Regions from separate parts of the Pseudomonas sp. R4-15 genome, predicted to be linked through region 1. Evidence: predicted binding sites of a transcription regulator. Region 1 holds the regulator's gene; each other region holds the start of a gene.

Region 1 (4,665 bases):
AGCAGGTGCCGGTACGCGACATCCGGACCATCGCCGAAGCCATCGCCAACGTAGCCGGTAAGAGTCAAGATCCCGCCGCGATGGTGGCGGCGGTGCGTGCCTCGTTGGCTCGCGCAATCGTTCAAGGCATCGTCGGGCTTGAGCCGGAGCTGCCTGTGATCACGCTGGATCCAAAGTTGGAACAGATATTGCTGAACAGTGCTCAGAAGGCCGGACAGGGTCAGGAAGATGGCATCCTCCTCGAACCCGGAATGGCCGAGAAGCTGCAACGTTCGCTGGTGGAGGCGGCGCAGCGCCAGGAAATGCTCGGCAAGCCAGCGGTACTGCTGGTAGCCGGTCAGATCCGCGCAATGCTCTCCCGCTTCGCCCGCCTGGCAGTGCCCAGCATGCATGTGCTGGCCTACCAGGAAATACCGGATAACAAGCAGGTCACCATCATTGCCACTGTTGGGCAGAACTGAGGTCACTAGGCCATGCAAGTCAAACGCTTCTTTGCCGCCGATATGCGCCAAGCCATGAAGCTGGTTCGCGAAGAACTCGGCGACGACGCCGCGATCATCGCCAACCGCAAGGTGGCCGGTGGCGTCGAGTTGACCGCTGCACTCGATTACCAGGCTCCGCTGCGTCCTGCGCGCCAGGCCAACCCCGAGCTCGAGGCCGAGTTGCGCAAGACCCAGGTGCGTATCGCCACGGCGCACGCGGACCTCGTCCAGCGCGAGCGCGCCGGTCAGGATCGCCAGTTGTTCGCCAACGAGTCACTGGTGGCCCCGGAATTGCCGGCTTCGACCGTCGAGGCCGCGCGTCCCGCCGAAGCCGTGCAACGTCCGGTCGCGCCCCAGGTCCAGTCGGACTCGCGCGCGCTGGATGCCATGCGGGCCGAGCTCAATGGCCTGCGTGAGCTGCTCGAAGGGCAGCTCGGCTCGATGGCCTGGAGCCAGATGCAGGGTCGTCGGCCGCAGCAGGCCAGCCTGTGGCGCAAGCTGCAGCGCATGGGGCTGCCGGGCGAGCTTTGCCAGAGCCTGCTGGAGCGCGTGGCGCACGTGACGGAGCCGCGCCAGGCCTGGCGCCTGCTGCTCGCGCACCTTGCGCAGAGCGTTCGCGTCTGCGAGCAGGAGCCGCTGGAAGAGGGCGGGTTGATCGCTCTCGTCGGGCCCGCGGGCGTGGGCAAGACCACTACCCTGGCGAAGATGGCTGCCCGCTATGTTCTCAAGTACGGTGCGGCCCAGGTCGCGTTGGTGACGATGGACAGCTACCGTATTGGTGCTCAGGAGCAATTGCGTACCCTGGGGCGCATCCTGGACGTCGCAGTAGTGTCCGTGGAGCCGCAGCAGTCGTTGGCCCAGGCACTGATACCGTTGGCGAAGAAGCGTGTCGTACTCATCGATACCGCCGGCCTGCCCGCCAATGATCCGGCGCTGCGCATGCAACTGGATAGCCTGGGCGGCCGGGGAGTGAAGGCGAAGAACTACCTGGTGCTTTCAGCCACCAGTCAGAGCCAGGTGCTCAAGTCGGCGTATCATGCCTACAAGCGCTGCGGCCTGGCGGGTTGCATCCTGACCAAGCTGGACGAAGCAGGGAGTCTCGGTGAGGTGTTGGGGCTGGCCATAGGCCAGGCACTGCCGGTAGCCTATCTCGCCGACGGACCGCGTATTCCGGATGATCTGCACCTGCCACGGGGTCATCAACTGGTCAGTCGTGCGGTTGCACTGCAGAACCCGGAGGCGCCCAGTGAAGACGCCATGGCGGAAACCTTCGCAGGCCTGTACGTTAATCCTGCACGGCGGGCAGGCTGAGGATCAAATCACCCGGCGTTTCCGGGCCAGGGGGAGCGTGGCTCCCCGGTAGTTGCACAAGGTATTAGACGACATGGCGAATTTGCATCCCGTACAAGTGATCGCGGTGACCGGCGGCAAGGGCGGCGTGGGTAAGACCAACGTGTCCGTGAATCTGTCGTTGGCGCTGGCCGAGTTGGGGCGTCGAGTCATGCTGCTCGACGCCGACCTGGGGCTGGCCAACGTCGACGTATTGCTCGGTCTGCAGCCCAAACGCACCTTGGCGGACGTGATTTCCGGCGAGTGCGACCTGCGCGACGTGGTCCTGCAGGGGCCCGGCGGCGTGCGTATCGTGCCGGCTGCGTCCGGCACCCAGGACATGGTCAATCTGTCGCCCATGCAGCACGCCGGGCTGATCCAGGCATTCAGCGACCTGGGTGAGAATCTTGATGTGTTGGTCATCGACACGGCTGCCGGTATCGGTGATGCCGTCGTCAGCTTCGTGCGCGCAGCGCAGGAGGTCGTCGTCGTCGTGTGCGATGAGCCGACCTCGATCACCGATGCCTACGCGCTCATCAAACTACTCAACCGGGACTACGGCACCAACCGTTTCCGTGTCCTGGCGAACATGGCGCACAGCCCCCAGGAAGGCCGCAATCTGTTCGCTAAACTGACCAAGGTGACCGACCGTTTCCTCGATGTGGCACTGCAGTATGTCGGCGCCATTCCGTACGATGAGTCGGTGCGCAAGGCGGTGCAGAAGCAGCGTGCGGTCTACGAGGCCTTTCCCCGCTCCAAGTGCGCGCAGGCCTTCAAGGCCATCGCGCAGAAAGTGGACAGTTGGCCGTTGCCGGCCAACCCGCGGGGTCATCTGGAATTCTTTGTCGAACGTCTGGTATCGCATAATCCCGCCGAGACACCCGTATGACTGCCTCTAGTGGGGTCCGTATGTACAACTCGCAGGGCCATCAGCGGACGCATCACGAGCTCATCGAGCGCTATGCGCCCCTGGTAAAACGGATTGCCTACCACCTGCTGGCGCGTCTGCCTGCCAGCGTGCAGGTCGAAGACCTGATCCAGTCGGGGATGATCGGCCTGCTGGAGGCCTCCAAGAAATACGAAGCCGGAAAGGGCGCGACATTCGAGACTTATGCGGGTATACGCATTCGCGGCGCGATGATCGATGAGGTCCGCAAGGGCGATTGGGCGCCGCGCTCGGTGCATCGCAACAGCCGTATGATCGCCGATGCCATCCGGGCGGTGGAAACCCGCACCGGGCGTGACGCACGTGATCACGAAGTCGCCGCGGAGCTGGAATTGAGTCTGGACGACTACTACGGCATGCTTGGCGATACCCGCGGCAGCCGCCTGTTCAGCTTCGACGAGTTGCTCGAAGGAGGAGAGCACGGGGTTCAGGGGGAACTCGGTCAAAGTGGCTACGAGCCGGCAGGAGAGATCGAGGGTGAGCGCTTTCGTGCAGCCCTTGCGCAAGCCATCGAGCAATTGCCCGAGCGTGAACGTTTGGTGCTGGCGCTTTACTATGACGAAGAGCTCAACCTCAAGGAGATCGGTGAGGTGCTGGGGGTGAGCGAGTCGCGCGTATGCCAGTTGCACAGTCAGAGTGCCGCCCGTTTGCGGGCGCGTCTCGCGGAATGGCGATCGGCTTGAGCGAGGCGTTCCGAAAACGGAACACACGACGGATAATGCGCGCGTTTACGACTGGATGGAGGTCGAATTGGACAAGAACATGAAGATTCTCATCGTGGATGATTTTTCCACGATGAGGCGGATCATCAAGAACCTCTTGCGTGATCTGGGCTTCACCAACACGGCGGAGGCGGACGATGGCGCCACGGCTCTGCCGATGTTGCACAGCGGTGGCTTCGACTTTCTGGTGACCGATTGGAACATGCCGAACATGTCCGGCATCGACCTCTTGCGCGCGGTGCGCGCCGACGACCGTCTGCGCAGTCTGCCGGTATTGATGGTGACCGCTGAAGCCAAACGTGACCAAATCATCGAGGCCGCCCAGGCCGGGGTGAACGGATACGTGGTCAAGCCCTTCACCGCCCAAGTGCTCAAGGAAAAGATCGAGAAGATCTTCGAGCGGGTCAACGGCTGAGTCGGCCATGAGGTTTGCCATGCAGGACAACGACTCCCAGGGTGCGGATTTCGAATCGACCCTTCGGGCACATGCCCATCGCTTGACCGAGAGTCTGGATCGCGGTGATTTCGGCGAGGCCGGACAGGTCATTCAGCAGATCAACCAGGTTCGCGACCAGGGGCTCTACAACGAAGTCGGCAAATTGACGCGTGCGCTGCACAACTCGATCGCCGACTTCCAGCTCGACGCGCACATGCCTCACGCTCAGGAGCTGTCGCAGATTGGCGATGCCACCGACCGCCTGGCGTACGTGGTGAAAATGACGGAAAAGGCGGCCAACCGGACCATGGATCTGGTTGAGGAATGCGCGCCGCTGGTTTCCGAGTTGAGCGGCGAGGCGCGGTCTCTGAATGTCGATTGGCAGCGTTTCATGCGCCGGGAGATGGACGCCGCCAGCTTTCGCGATCTGGCCAAGCGAATCGAACAGTTCCTCGCACGCAGCGAGCGTAACAGTGAAACGCTTTCAGCTTCCCTGAACGACATTCTGCTGGCGCAGGATTATCAGGATCTCACCGGCCAGGTCATCAAGCGTGTGACTTCCCTGGTCACCGAGGTCGAAAGCAATCTGCTCAAACTCATGCTCATGGCCAGCCAGGTGGATCGCCTGGCGGGTATTCGTCACGAGCAACCCGCCTCGCGCGAAAAAGAAAAGAGCTCGCAGGGTGAAGGTCCGCAGATCAATGCCGATAACAGGACAGATGTGGTCTCCGGGCAGGATGACGTCGACGA
Region 2 (4,665 bases), 720 kb from region 1:
GCCGCGCAGGAGAGGATGTGCGAACCCACCGGGGTGGAGCCGGTGAAGGCGATCTTGGCGATGCGCGTGCTGGTCGCCAGCGCCTCGCCCGCTTCCTTGCCAAAACCCTGGACGATGTTGAGCACACCCGGCGGCAGCAGGTCGCCGATGATCTCCGCCAGCAGGGTGATCGACAGCGGCGTCTGCTCGGCCGGCTTTATGATCACGCAGTTGCCGGCCGCCAGCGCCGGGGCCAGTTTCCAGGCCGCCATCAGCAGCGGGAAGTTCCACGGGATGATCTGCCCCACCACGCCCAGCGGCTCGTGGAAGTGGTAGGCGGCGGTGTGTTCGTCGATTTCCGCCGCGGCCCCTTCCTGGGCGCGGATGCAGCCGGCGAAGTAGCGGAAGTGGTCGGCGGCCAGCGGGACGTCGGCGTTGAGCGTCTCGCGAATGCCCTTGCCGTTGTCCCAGGTCTCCGCGACGGCGAGTTTCTCCAGGTTCGCCTCGATGCGGTCGGCGATCTTCAGCAGCACCAGCGAGCGCGCCTGCACCGAGGTCTTGCCCCAGGCATCGGCGGCGGCGTGCGCGGCATCCAGCGCCTTGTCGATGTCGGCCGCGTCGGAACGGGGAAACTCGGCGATCACCGAGCCGTTCACCGGCGAGGTGTTGACGAAGTAGTTGCCGTGCACCGGAGCGACGAATTCACCACCGATGTAGTTGCCATAGCGCGGTGCGAAACTGACCACCGAGCCCTGGGTACCGGGTTGTGCGTAGATCATGTGAGGCCTCTTGTCGTTGTGTCGATAAAGTCCCGCGTGAGTCCCATGGCAGAGCGGGAGCGAACCGTAGAAGCATAGGCGTTATGCAGCGCGCTCGCCTCCGCCATTGGTAGTAGACGCAGCCTCGGGCCGGTAGCCCAGGCGCAAGCCACCCCAGTGGCGCCCCTGCACCCGGATCGGCACCGAAAGGTCGTGCATCAGCTCGCCGGTATCTCGGGTGTAGGTCTGCAGCAGCAACGGCTGCTGGTGGCTGCCGCAGCGCGCGCCGGTGCGGTCGTTGAACAGCCGCTTGCTGCGCGCATGCACGCGATCGTGGGTCGGATCTCCCGTCGGCGGCCGGGCAAAGACCCGGTTATGGGTCGGCACATAACCGTCCGGGGTGCAGGCGATGGCGAACACCAGGCCTTCGTGCCGCTGCAGCAGCGGCTCCTGGATTGCCGGCAGGACCTCATCGGTATAGCGATCGAAACGGGTGGTGAAGCGAGGGGGCTCGCTGCCGGCCTGCAACTGGTAGTCGCGATCGAACAGGTCTTCGGGACGGATGCGTCCGGCCTGCAAATCGGCCTCGAAGCGCGCGGCAATCGCCGCCGCTCCCTCCAAGGCCAGGGCATAGACCCGCTGATGATAATCGTCCAGACCAATCACCGAGAGTCGCTCGCTCAGGTGCTCGCTCTGGCGCTCCAGTTCTCTGGCGGACTCCGCGACGTTCTCGGTCTGCTCCTCGCACACGCCAAGATCGCTGCGCACCTGGGCCACCGCCGCGAACAGCGCATCGAGTTGCGCGCGGTTGCCATCGACACCCGCGGCAATACCACGTACCCGTTCTTCCACATCGCCCGCGAGTCCGGCGATGTTCTGCAGGCGCTCCCCGGTGTGCTCCACCGCGCCGACGCCCGACTCCAGGTCGGTGGACAGACGGCGAATGCGCTCGGCCACGCTCGCGGTACGGGTCTGGATATCCGTGACCATCTGCCCGACTTCCTCGGTGGCGCTGGTCGTGCGCCCGGCGAGCTGGCGCACTTCGTCGGCGACCACGGCGAAACCACGCCCGTGCTCCCCGGCGCGCGCCGCCTCGATGGCGGCATTGAGTGCTAGCAGGTTGGTCTGCGCGGCGATGGCCTGGATCACCTGGGCGACCCGCTGGATTTCCTCGCTGCGCAGGTTGAGCGCCTCGATTTCCTCGCGACAGGCATTGGCGTTGCCGGTGAAGTCGTGCAGGCGCGCGATGGTGGTGGAAAGCTCCTCGCGCCCCGCCACGCTGCTCTCGCGGGTATGGCTGGCCGCCTCCAGCGCCTGGCTGGAAAACGCCGCCGTGGCCTGCTCGGTGTCTATCATCACCTCGGCACTGCCGACGATGCTGTCAGCCGCGGACAGTTGCGACTGCAACTTGCCGCGCAGGTGCCCGACGGCATGGGTGACTCCCGCCGACGCCAGGGCATTGCGACTGGTCGCATGGGACAGCTCACGGGCCAGCGTCACCAACGGTTCCTGGGCATCCACGGACGCCACATCAGCCGGTTTCCCCTGACGATGGGCCAGCAGCCCCAATGGCAATGCAGCCAGGAGCGAGACCCAGAGAGGCACCCAGTGGCCGTCGGCCAGCAGCACGAGCGCCATGATCGACAGAACCCACACCAGTGGCGCCAAACGGCGAGCGAGGATCGACAGCATGTGACCTCCAAGTCGAGACCGTGCCCCCTACCCATGGCCGGTCTTTTTTCGTTGTAACCGCTGTATACCAGTATCCGAGCCCCCAGCGCCATGCGTCCGATGGTCGAACATACGGGGCTCGCCCGCCCACACCCATTCTCGCGCCAGTCTTCCGACACATGCCGCACGTCATCGGCGCGGAAAGCAAAAAACCGTCGCCTGATAGAAAAATATCATTGAGCCACCAGGCTCAAGGAACTGCCGGAATCGCCGAAACTCTGACTGTCGTTGCCTTCCGCTGTCCTCGTTCCCCCAGGAGTTGTACCCATGTTCAACGGGCCCTTGAAGAAGGCGCTCGCGCTCAGTCATGCCGAACTGAGTCGAGCCAAGCAGTTACACGAAGGTCTGTCCAACGAGGCGGGCGTTTTTGAGCTCGACCGCGAAGGCCGTGTGCGACGGGTGAACGAGCGGGCCGCCGCCATGCTGCAGAGCGAGCCGGGAAAAATCCTGGGACAGACACTCGGGCAGTTGTGCGATGGCTCACGGGACGAACCCGCCAGCCAGCAAATGCTGGAAAGCCTGCGCCAGGGTCGTTCGGCCAGCGGCTTGCTGGGGCTGCGGGCAGGCGGCAACGAACGCTGGCTGCAACTGACGCTGCTCCCCATCAAGGATGAGCAAGGTCATCTCGAAGGCTTCACGCTCATGGGGGTGGATCTCTCCCAGCAAGTGCAGACCGCACGCGAGCATGGCAACCTGATCGAGGCGCTGCAGCGCTCCAACGCGATGATCGAGTTCGACATGCAGGGCAACGTGCTGGGTGCCAACAACCAGTTCCTGTCGACCATGGGCTACCGCCTGGAGCAGATTCGCGGCAAGCACCACAGCCTGTTTTGCCCACCCGGTGACGACCGCACGCCCGCCTACCAGGCGTTCTGGGACCGCTTGCGTCGTGGCGAATACGTTGCCGGACGTTTTCGCCGGATCGATGCGCATGGCCAGGACGTCTGGCTGGAAGCTTCCTACAACCCGGTACTGGATGCCCACGGCAAGCTCTACAAGGTGGTCAAGTTCGCCACCGTGATCAGCGACCAGGTCCGCCGCGAGCAGGAAGTGGTACAGGCCGCGAACATGGCCTTCGAGACGTCACAGCAGACCGACCAGTCGGCACAGCGCGGCGCCGCGGTGGTGCGCGAGACCGTCGACGTGATGCATCGCATCGCCACCCAGATGCAGGAGGCCTCGCACGGTATCGAAGCGCTGGATCACCAATCCCAGCTGATTGGCGCCATCCTCAAGACCATCAGCGAGATCGCCGACCAGACCAACCTGCTCGCACTCAACGCCGCCATCGAGGCCGCCCGCGCCGGCGACCAGGGCCGAGGCTTCGCCGTGGTCGCCGACGAAGTGCGCCAGCTCGCCGGGCGCACCAGCAAGGCCGCCGAGGAGATCGTCGGCGTGGTGGAGAAGAACAAGGACCTCGCCCAGGCGGCCGTAAAGAGCATGGACAGCAGCCGCAGTCAGGCCGAACAGGGTCTGGGACTGGCCAACCAGGCCGGCGAGGTGATCGTGGTGATCCAGGAAGGCGCCCAACAGGTGGTCGACGTGGTCGGCCGCGTGGCCAACCAACTCAAAGCCTAGGTCGGGTCGGAGTTTCGCGTCGAAACCGGGAAAAGCGGCATCCCGCGAAACCTCACCGGCCCCAGGGCTGCTAGTCTGCGGGGACAATCACAAGAAGTCCCGCCCGATGACACCCCGCACCTACCTGCTGACCGCCCTGGCAATGCTCGCCTTTGCCGGCAACTCACTGCTGTGCCGCCTGGCCCTTCGCGATACGTCCCTCGATCCCGCCAGCTTCACCCTGCTGCGCCTGTCGAGTGGCGCCGTGGTGCTGCTGCTCCTGCTGCGCCACCGCAACGGATCCTGCCAGGCGACCGGCAGTTGGGCCGGAGCCATCGCGCTGTTCGTCTACGCTGCCGGCTTCTCCTTCGCCTATACACGTCTCGACGCCGCCAGCGGTGCGCTACTGCTGTTCGGCGCCGTGCAGCTCGGCATGCTCGGCTGGGGCCTGCTGCGCGGCGAACGCCTGGCACCGGGCCAATGGCTGGGCATGCTGGTCGCGCTTGCGGGCGTGCTGACGCTACTGTTGCCCGGTGCCAGTGCACCGCCATTGTTGGCCGCAGGGCTGATGCTGGCAGCAGGCGCCGCCTGGGCCGCCTACTCGCTCATTGGACGCAGCGCCGGTGAACCCCTGGCAGCC
Region 3 (4,665 bases), 1.5 Mb from region 1:
GCCAGTTGGGCTTCGCTCAAGGCTTCGCGCACGACCTGCTTGGCGACGCAGGCGCACTTGCCGCATTGGGTGCCTACGCCGAGGCTCTGGCGTACCTCGCGGTAGCTGCAGCACCCTTCGTTGATCGAATCGCGGATCTGTCCGTCGGTGACACCCTGGCAGAGGCAGACATACATAGCGAGGAACCCGTCGAGAAATCGTTGGATGCGATACTAATCTTAATGAGAATGATTGACAACTTTTAACGCACTGCCGCTCGTCGGCTGTCTATTCTCTTACGGGTACCAGCAAGCACCGTGCCCGCGGGTGAGCGGGCACGGTGTCGATATAGGTCTTTGAAAGTAGAGTGTTTCTCTAAGCAGGGCGACGAAAGGACGGATGTAGGCTTTGCTACAACGCGCGTCAGTCGTCGAAGTCTTCCCAACCGCCCATCTCTTTCCAGCGGTTGACGATGCCGCAGAAGAGTTCGGCGGTCTTCTCGGTGTCGTAGCGCGCGGAATGCGCTTCCTTGCCGTCGAAGTCCACGCCGGCGCTCTGGCAGGCCTTGGCCAGTACCGTCTGCCCGTAGGCGAGGCCCGCCAGGGTGGCGGTGTCGAAGCAGGAGAACGGGTGGAAGGGATTGCGCTTGAGCTCGCAGCGGGCGACGGCGGCGTTGAGGAAACCCAGATCGAAGCTGGCGTTGTGGCCGACGAGGATGGCGCGCTTGCAGCCATGCGCCTTCACCGCCTTGCGCACGCCACGGAAAATATCGGTCAGCGCGGTTTCCTCGCTCACCGCCTGGCGCAGCGGGTGGTCGAGCTTGATGCCGGTGAACTCCAGCGCGGCGGCCTCGATGTTGGCGCCTTCGAAGGGCTCGACCCGGAAGAAGTGGGTGTGCTCGGGGAACAGGTAGCCGTTCTCGTCCATGCCGATGGTCACGGCGGCGATTTCCAGCAGGGCGTCGGTGGCCGAATTGAAGCCGCCGGTCTCCACGTCCACGACGACCGGCAGGTAGCCGCGGAAGCGGCGGGCCATGGGCTTGCGCAGGTCGGCGACCGGTTGCTCGTCTTGCGGATCGAGATGTTCTTCGCTCACGCCTGTTCCTCCAGCAGTCGCCAGGCCAGTTTTTCGCCGCCACGCAGCGGCGTCACTTCGTGATCACCGAAGGGCAGGCTGGCTGGCAGCGTCCATTCTTCACGGATCAGGGTCACCTGCTCGGTATTGCGGGGCAGACCATAGAAATCGGCGCCATGCAGGCTGGCGAAACCCTCCAGGCGATCCAGTGCGTTGCGCGACTCGAAGGCCTCGGCATACAGCTCCAGCGCCGCGTGGGCGGTGTAGCAGCCGGCGCAGCCACAGGGCGATTCCTTGGCGTGTCGCGGGTGCGGTGCCGAGTCGGTGCCGAGGAAGAACTTCGGGCTGCCGCTGGTAGCTGCATCGAGCAGTGCCGCTTGGTGCGTGTTGCGCTTGAGTACCGGCAGGCAGAAATAGTGCGGGCGAATACCGCCGACCAGCATGTGGTTGCGGTTGTAGAGCAGGTGATGGGCGGTAATGGTGGCGCCGATGTGCGCCGGAGCCTCGGCGACGAACTGCGCGGCGTCGGCGGTGGTGATGTGCTCGAACACCACGCGCAGGGTCGGGAAGCGCTGCAACAGCGGGATCATCTGCTCGTCGATGAAGACTTTCTCGCGATCGAAGATATCCACTTCGCCGCGGGTCACCTCGCCGTGAACCAGCAGCGGCAGGCCGACCTCGGCCATGGCTTCCAGTGCCGGATGGATGTTGGCGATGGCGGTGACGCCCGACGCCGAGTTGGTGGTGGCGCCGGCCGGGTAGAGCTTGGCGGCGAAGACGATGCCACTGGCCTTGGCCTGGCGGACCATCTCGGGCGTCGTGCCGTCGGTGAGGTAGAGCACCATCAGCGGCTCGAAGCGGCTGCCTGCCGGGCGGGCGGCGAGGATGCGCTCGCGGTACTCGCCGGCCTCGATGGCGTCGCGTATCGGCGGCACCAGATTGGGCATGACGATGGCGCGGGCGAAGGTGCGGGCCACGTCCTTGACGGTCTGGGCGAGGGCGGCGCCATCGCGCAGGTGGATGTGCCAGTCGTCGGGACGCAGCAGGGTAAGGCGATCGGGCATGGGGTGTTCCAGGTGGGCGCTTTCTGTCGGCATGCTACCGGAAAAGGCCCTGGCCGGGTACGTCGGTCGGCTCCGGGATCGAGGCGTTCAAGTTTTCCCAGGGCGGACCGATACCCCAAGCGTTACCTCTGTTGTGCTGCTCGGAGTCGCCGTGCGCCCTTTGCTGATCCTCTCCCTGTTGCTGTGCGCCGCCTCCTCGGCCATGGCCATCACCTTCCAGCCGCGGCTGGAGAAGGCGGAGTGGGCGATCGCCGGGGATCAGTTCGAGTGCCGCCTGAGCCAGGCCGTGACCGGTTTCGGCAGCGGCGTATTCGTCCGTCGCGCCGGTGAACGGGTGGTTTTCCGGCTGGAGTCCAACGGCCAGCCGATGGAACGTGGCAGTGCGTTGCTGCTGGCCGCGGCCGCGCCCTGGCGGCCGACCCAGGGCGATGTCAACCTGGGCCTGGTGACGGTGAGCGAAGGGCAGACCCCCTTCAGCAGCAACAACCTGCAGGCGGAACGTTTACTGGTCGGTCTGCTGGAGGGGCGCAGTCCACTGGTGCGCCTGCGCACCGCCGGCGGCCGCGAACCCATGGAGGTCCGCCTGCTGCCGGCTCACTTCGCCAAGGCCTACGACGACTACCAGGCCTGCTCGGCCAAATTGCTGCCGGTGAACTTCGATCAGGTGCGACTGGCGCAGATCGGCTTCCCCGACGGTGGCGATGCCCTGGACCCGATGGCGCGCGCCAAGCTGGACATCATCCTGCAACTGCTCAAGGCCGACCCGAGCATCAACCACATCAGCCTCGATGGTCATTCCGACAATACCGGCAACCGCCTGGACAACCGCGAGCTGTCGCGGCGGCGGGCGATGTCGGTACGCGACTACCTGATCGCCGCCGGGGTACCAGAGTCCGAGGTGGTGGTGCGTTTCCATGGCGAGCGCTATCCGCTGGTGCCCAACAGCAGCGCCGCCAATCGCGCGAAGAATCGCCGCGTGACCCTGCAACTCGAACGCAACAGCCCACAGCAGCAGGCCGAGCCCGAAGCGGCGCCGGCACCGCCCGCGACGCCCCCAGCAGAACCCCCGCCGGCAGCACCGGCAGCGGGCGTGCAGGCGGAAGCCGCCAAGCCGGCCTAGGCCTGACACGGGCCTGTCAATCACCTGCCGACGGCAGTAGAATGCCCGCCTTTAAGTACAACCGCGTGGAGCGATGGCATGGCGGACGTTAAGAAGGTGGTCCTGGCCTATTCCGGTGGCCTGGATACCTCGGTAATCCTCAAGTGGCTGCAAGACACCTATAACTGCGAGGTGGTGACCTTCACCGCCGACCTGGGGCAGGGCGAGGAGGTCGAGCCGGCCCGCACCAAGGCTCAGGCCCTGGGCGTCAAGGAAATCTACATCGACGACCTGCGCGAAGAGTTCGTCCGCGACTTCGTCTTCCCGATGTTCCGCGCCAATGCCGTGTACGAAGGCGAGTACCTGCTGGGTACCTCCATCGCCCGTCCGCTGATCGCCAAGCGCCTGGTGGAAATCGCCAACGAGACCGGCGCTGATGCCATCTCCCACGGCGCCACCGGCAAGGGCAACGACCAGGTGCGTTTCGAGCTGGGTGCCTATGCGCTGAAGCCGGGCGTCAAGGTCATCGCGCCCTGGCGCGAATGGGACCTGCTCTCGCGCGAGAAGCTGATGGATTACGCCGAGAAGCACGCCATCCCGATCGAGCGCCACGGCAAGAAGAAGTCGCCGTACTCCATGGATGCCAACCTGCTGCACATCTCCTATGAAGGCGGCGTGCTGGAAGACACCTGGACCGAGCACGAAGAGGACATGTGGCGTTGGACCAAGTCGCCCGAGGCGGCTCCGGACTCCCCGACCTACATCGAACTGACCTACAAGGCCGGTGACATCGTCGCCATCGATGGCAAGGACATGACCCCGGCCCAGGTGCTGACCGAGCTCAACCGCATCGGCGGCGAGAACGGCATCGGTCGCCTGGACATCGTCGAGAACCGCTACGTCGGCATGAAGTCGCGCGGCTGCTACGAGACCCCCGGCGGCACCATCATGCTCAAGGGCCACCGTGCCATCGAGTCGATCACCCTGGACCGCGAAGTCGCTCATCTCAAAGACGAGCTGATGCCCAAGTACGCCAGCTTGATCTACAACGGCTTCTGGTGGAGCCCCGAGCGTCTGATGCTGCAGCAGATGATCGACGCCTCCCAGGCCCGTGTGAACGGTGTCGTGCGCCTGAAGCTGTACAAGGGCAATGTCATCGTCACCGGTCGCAAGTCCGACGATTCGCTGTTCGACGCCAACATCGCGACCTTCGAGGAAGACGGCGGCGCCTACAACCAGCAGGACGCGGCGGGCTTCATCAAGCTCAATGCCCTGCGTATGCGCATCGCTGCCGGCAAGGGCCGCGAAATGCTCTGACCCCAGGGTGGGGCAGGTGATCCCTGCGAACCCTGACGAGCCCCGGCCACGCGCCGGGGTTCGTATTTGTGCGCCCGAATGGGCCGAACGATGAGGAGAAAGCCATCATGCGATTACTGCATACCATGCTGC
Region 4 (4,665 bases), 2.0 Mb from region 1:
GACCGCTACCTGATCGCCGCACGCCACGCCGACATCGAGCCGCTGCTGCTGCTGAACAAGGCCGACCTGGTCGACGAACACAACGGCCCGGGGCTGAACGCGCTGCTCGATGTCTACCGCAACATCGGCTATCGCCTGCTGGAAGTCTCGGCCCATCAGGGTGAGGGGATGGACCAACTGCGCGCCACGCTGGACGGACACGTCAGCGTCTTCGTCGGTCAGTCGGGCGTCGGTAAGTCATCGCTGGTGAACGCCCTGCTGCCGGGCGAGGACGTGCGCGTGGGTGCGCTCTCCGAACACACGGGCAAGGGCACGCACACCACCACGACGGCGCGTCTGTTCCACTTCCCCGGCGGCGGCGAACTGATCGACTCACCCGGCATTCGCGAGTTCGGCCTGGTGCACGTCACCCGCGCCGACGTCGAGGACGGTTTCGTCGAATTCGCCGAACTGCTCGGACACTGCCGCTTCCGCGACTGCGCCCACGAGCGCGAACCGGGCTGTGCCCTGCTCGCCGCCGTCGAGGACGGCCGCGTCCACCCGCAGCGACTGGCCAGCTACCGGCACATTCTCACGGGTCTGGAAAAAGACGAGTACTAGGGTCTGCGGCCGCTTCACTCGCGATGCGCCGGGTAACCGCCTAGTTACCCGGCGCCAGACGCCCGCGCGCGGCGTCGTCCAGCGCACCATTGTCCGACTCGAAGAAGTTGCGCCGCTGCGCATCGCTGGCGGGCTGCGGAATCTGCGGGATGTCGCCGGCCGCCGGTACGTCGGGCGTTCCGTCGTCCTCGGACGGTGCGGTGACGGTACCCCCTTCGACCGCGCGCTGGGCACGACGGCTGAGCACGACGATGTCGATACGCCGGTTGATGGGGTCGAACGGGGCCGCCTTGTCCTGCAGTTGCGAAGCACCGAAACCGACCACCCGCGCCACCTGATCATCGGGATACCCCCCTCCGATCAACGCCCGTCGAGCGGCGTTGGCGCGATTGGCAGAGAGCTCCCAGTTGCCGAAATCACCCTGCCCGGCGAAGGGCTTGGCATCGGTATGGCCGCTGACGCTGATTTTGTTCGGCACGCCCTTGATGGTGTCGGCCATCGCCAGCAGGATGTCCTCGAAGTAAGGCTGCAGGCGCGCGCTACCGGAGTCGAACATCGGCCGGCGGTCGGCGTCGGTGATCTGGATGCGCAAGCCATCGGGGGTCACTTCCAGGTGAATCTGGTCGCGATAGTTCTGCAGTTCGGCGCTGGCGTCGATCTTTTCCTGAAGCTCCTTCATCAGCAGCTCCAGGCGTTCCTGGTCGAGTTTCTCCGCGGCCTGTTCGGCGTCCTCGGACGGCGAAGGCATGATCGGATTCTTGTTTTCGAGGATGTCCTGACTGTTCAGGTCGTTCGAAGAATCCCGCGTGTCCTGGTTGAGGGTGCGGTCGGGCGAGACCTGGGGAGAGCCGCCCAGGTCGATCACATAGGGGCTGTTGCTCTCGCTGAAGCCCACCGGATCTTGGAAGTAGCCGGAAATCTGTTTCTTCTGCTCAGGCGTGGCCGAGGACATCAGCCAGAGCACCAGGAAGAATGCCATCATCGCGGTGGCGAAGTCGGCGAAGGCGATTTTCCAGGCGCCGCCGTGGTGACCGGCGCCGCCTTTCTTCACCCGCTTGACGATGATCGGCTGGTTGTTTTCCATGTGTCAGGTCCCCAGGCGTGGCTCAGCTGCCACGCATCGCCTGCTCGAGCTCGCTGAAGCTCGGGCGATGGGCAGGGAACAGTACCTTGCGGCCGAATTCCACGGCCAGGGTCGGCGGCATGCCCGAGGCCGACGCCACCAGGCAGGCCTTGATCGACTCGTAGACGTTCACTTCCTCCTTGGCATCGTGCTCCAGCGATACCGCCAGCGGCCCGAAGAAGCCATAGGCCGCGAGAATACCGAGGAAGGTACCCACCAGGGCCGCACCGACGTGCTGGCCGAGCGCCGCCTGTTCGGCTTCACCGAGCATGGCCATGGTCACCACGATGCCGAGTACCGCGGCGACGATACCGAAGCCCGGCAGACCGTCGGCGATACGGTTGACCGCGTGTGCGGGATGCTCCAGGTCTTCCTTGAGGCTGGTCAGCTCCATGTCGAAGAGCCCCTCAAGCTCGTGCGGCGCCATGTTGCCCGAGGCCATGATGCGCAGGTAGTCGCAGATGAAGGCCATCATCCGCTCGTCCTTGAGCAGATTGGGATACTTGCTGAACAGCGGGCTGGCACCCGGATCTTCGATGTCCGCCTCGATGGCCATCATGCCTTCGCGGCGACTCTTGTTGAGAATTTCATAGAGCAGCTTGAGCACGTCCAGGTAAAAGGCGTGAGTAAAGCGCGAGCCGAACATCTTCAAGGACTTCTTGAAGACGTGCATGAAGGCACTGCCAGGGTTGGCCTGCAGGAATGCACCGAGCGCGGCCCCACCGATGATCAGCACCTCGAAAGGCTGGATCAGTGCGGCGATCTTGCCGTGGGAAAGAACGTATCCGCCAAGCACACTGGCGAACACGACGATGATGCCGATGATTTTTACCATTTCGAGGACAAGTCAGCAGAGCGAAGAAAAGCGCCGCGTCGCGCGGCTCTTCTAGTTATCGGGCGATTTACGCCAGACTAAAGGTAGAAACGGACAATTACCAGATCGGCGGTAAGGACATGAAACGCATCGAGCAGTTGGATCAACGCGTGAAGCAGCTCGACGGTTTACCGCTGCCGGTTCCGGCACAGGTACACCGGCGAGCGCTGCGTGCCCTGCGCGACAACAATTCATCGTTGCGCGATATGGCCGAGCAGATACAGCAAAGTCCCACGCTGGCGCTGGCGATCCTGCGCCAGTCGAACGCCCGCGTGAGCAACACGGACGCCAACGCCCTGAGCCTGGAAGTGGCGATTTCACGGCTTGGCGTGCAGCGCACGGTCTCGCTGATCGAAGCGCTGCCTGCGCTCGAGGAAACGCAGATGCCCCTGGCGTTGCGCCAACTGCTGCTGATCAGCCAGCACGCCAGCACCCAGGCCAGCGGGCTTTTCGCCGCGCGGCTGGCGCGCCTGTGGCAGGAGATCCACTGGGGCAGCCTGCTCTTCATGTCGCCCTACTGGGCACTGCTGTATGCCTATCCGGAGCTGTTCGAGGACTGGGCGCGGCGCACCCAGAGCGGTACCTTCCCCGAGGAAGGCAACGAGCACGAGCTGTTCAACCTGCCGCTGGTACGCCTCGGGCTGGAGCTCGCAGAACGCTGGAAACTGCCCGAATGGATCGTGCGTGGCTACCGCTTGCTGCTCGAGGATCGCCGGCAACTGGTGCGAGCCCTGCACATCGCCCGCGACCATGCCCATCCGCTGGAGCAGCGCCAGCGTCTGGACGCCCAGCCCGAACTGTCCCGCTGGCTGACGCAACCGGCGAACACGGTGCTGCTGGCCAACGGCCTGGCGCTCTCGGCCCATGACGGCTGGGGCACCCATCATCATCTGCGCTGGCAACAGCTGTGCGGCCTGTACCTGGAGCAACCGCTGGACGAATTGCACCAGGCCGTGCACCAGCACGCGGCAAGCAGCGCACGTCTGCATGACCAGCCCGGACTCTGGCACCCTGCCGAAGCGCTGCTCTGGCCCTGGGTCAGCGATGATCGGCATGCCCCCGTGGAACGCAACAGCGCGCCGCCGCCCAGCGACCCGAGCCTGGAGTGGCGCCAGCGCTGCACCCAGTTGCTGCGTGAACCGAGTCCTTTCGCCAACCTCGCCGAACTCGGCGAATGTGCCGCCCGCGCACTGCACAACAGTGGTCTGAACCAGGTACTGCTGTTCGATGCCTCGACCCAGCCACCCGCCCTGCTGCATGCCGCGGGCTGGAGCGGCCAGGCGCGCATCGCCAGCAGCCTGTCCACGACCCCCTTGCTCAGTCGACTGATGCAAACCCGCGGGCGCCTGTCTATCGACCATGGCAATGCCGGACGCCTGAAGGCGCTGCTGCCCACCTCGCTGCGCCAACTGTTCGATGGCGACCTGCTGATCGCCGGCCTTGGGGGGACGGGGGCTAGCGCGCTGCTGGTATGCGTGGCACGGGATGGCGAGGCGTTCGACCCCGCCCTGCAACGGGTCATCGACAAGACCCTGCAGTGCGTGGAGCGCGCGCTTCAGCAGCGCAGCGGTGCCTAGGGCCTGCTCCCGTTTCATTCGCGGCCGCGCCGATGCCTGTTTTGGCGCGAGACAAGGCGCGAGTCGCTGGGCTTACCGGGGTAAGTCCAAGACGAGCAACGCCGTATCGCGCCAAAACAGGCACCGGCCCGTAGGGTTGTGCCAGAAATGGCCTGCGCTGTCGTTGCAGAACTTGCCAAGGGAATGGCCATTGGCTGCGTTCTGCGCCTAATCGCAGGCCATTTCTGGCGACAATGCGGCTCGTGAATGAAACGGGAACAGGCCCTAGGCCTGCTGCGTATTGCACGCCGCAACGACAGCGCAGTTCGTAGGGGCTTTTCCGCTACAATCCCCGCCTCGACAGTCTGCGGAGCACCCCATGCCCGACTTCTCCGACCTTGCGCTGGTCATCGACAGCGAGCAACTCGCCGCCCGCCTGGACGCCCCCGAGCTGATCCTGGTCGACCTGAGCAGCGCAGCGCGCTACGCCGAAGGACACATTCCCGGCGCCC

The links. The regulator FliA, encoded in region 1, starts transcription of late flagellar genes. The targets are predictions, from matches to a motif close to CTAAAGTTTNNNNNNNNNNNGCCGNTAA.
Region 2: the regulator FliA is predicted to act here: its motif matches at 2,658-2,685, upstream of ACYRGX_RS15440 (methyl-accepting chemotaxis protein).
Region 3: the regulator FliA is predicted to act here: its motif matches at 2,204-2,231, upstream of ACYRGX_RS19475 (flagellar protein MotY).
Region 4: the regulator FliA is predicted to act here: its motif matches at 2,614-2,641, upstream of motA (flagellar motor stator protein MotA).

Annotation. Positions count from the first base shown of each region.
Region 1 covers NZ_CM147293.1:2,512,438-2,517,102, forward strand. The annotation lists gene flhA (flagellar biosynthesis protein FlhA) at 1-461, shown strand, start outside; gene flhF (flagellar biosynthesis protein FlhF) at 474-1,793, shown strand; gene fleN (flagellar synthesis regulator FleN) at 1,867-2,700, shown strand; gene ACYRGX_RS11985 (RNA polymerase sigma factor FliA) at 2,697-3,440, shown strand; gene ACYRGX_RS11990 (chemotaxis response regulator CheY) at 3,520-3,894, shown strand; gene ACYRGX_RS11995 (protein phosphatase CheZ) at 3,914-4,665, shown strand, end outside.
Region 2 covers NZ_CM147293.1:3,234,405-3,239,069, forward strand. The annotation lists gene exaC (acetaldehyde dehydrogenase ExaC) at 1-758, opposite strand, end outside; partial or broken gene ACYRGX_RS15435 (methyl-accepting chemotaxis protein) at 840-1,895, opposite strand; gene ACYRGX_RS15440 (methyl-accepting chemotaxis protein) at 2,736-4,046, shown strand; gene ACYRGX_RS15445 (DMT family transporter) at 4,153-4,665, shown strand, end outside.
Region 3 covers NZ_CM147293.1:4,021,729-4,026,393, reverse strand. The annotation lists gene ACYRGX_RS19490 (bacterioferritin-associated ferredoxin) at 1-176, opposite strand, end outside; gene rnt (ribonuclease T) at 403-1,014, opposite strand; gene pyrC (dihydroorotase) at 1,071-2,117, opposite strand; gene ACYRGX_RS19475 (flagellar protein MotY) at 2,269-3,237, shown strand; gene ACYRGX_RS19470 (argininosuccinate synthase) at 3,316-4,533, shown strand; gene gloA (lactoylglutathione lyase) at 4,641-4,665, shown strand, end outside.
Region 4 covers NZ_CM147293.1:4,487,168-4,491,832, forward strand. The annotation lists gene rsgA (small ribosomal subunit biogenesis GTPase RsgA) at 1-600, shown strand, start outside; gene motB (flagellar motor protein MotB) at 641-1,684, opposite strand; gene motA (flagellar motor stator protein MotA) at 1,707-2,558, opposite strand; gene ACYRGX_RS21660 (HDOD domain-containing protein) at 2,678-4,174, shown strand; gene ACYRGX_RS21665 (rhodanese-like domain-containing protein) at 4,533-4,665, shown strand, end outside.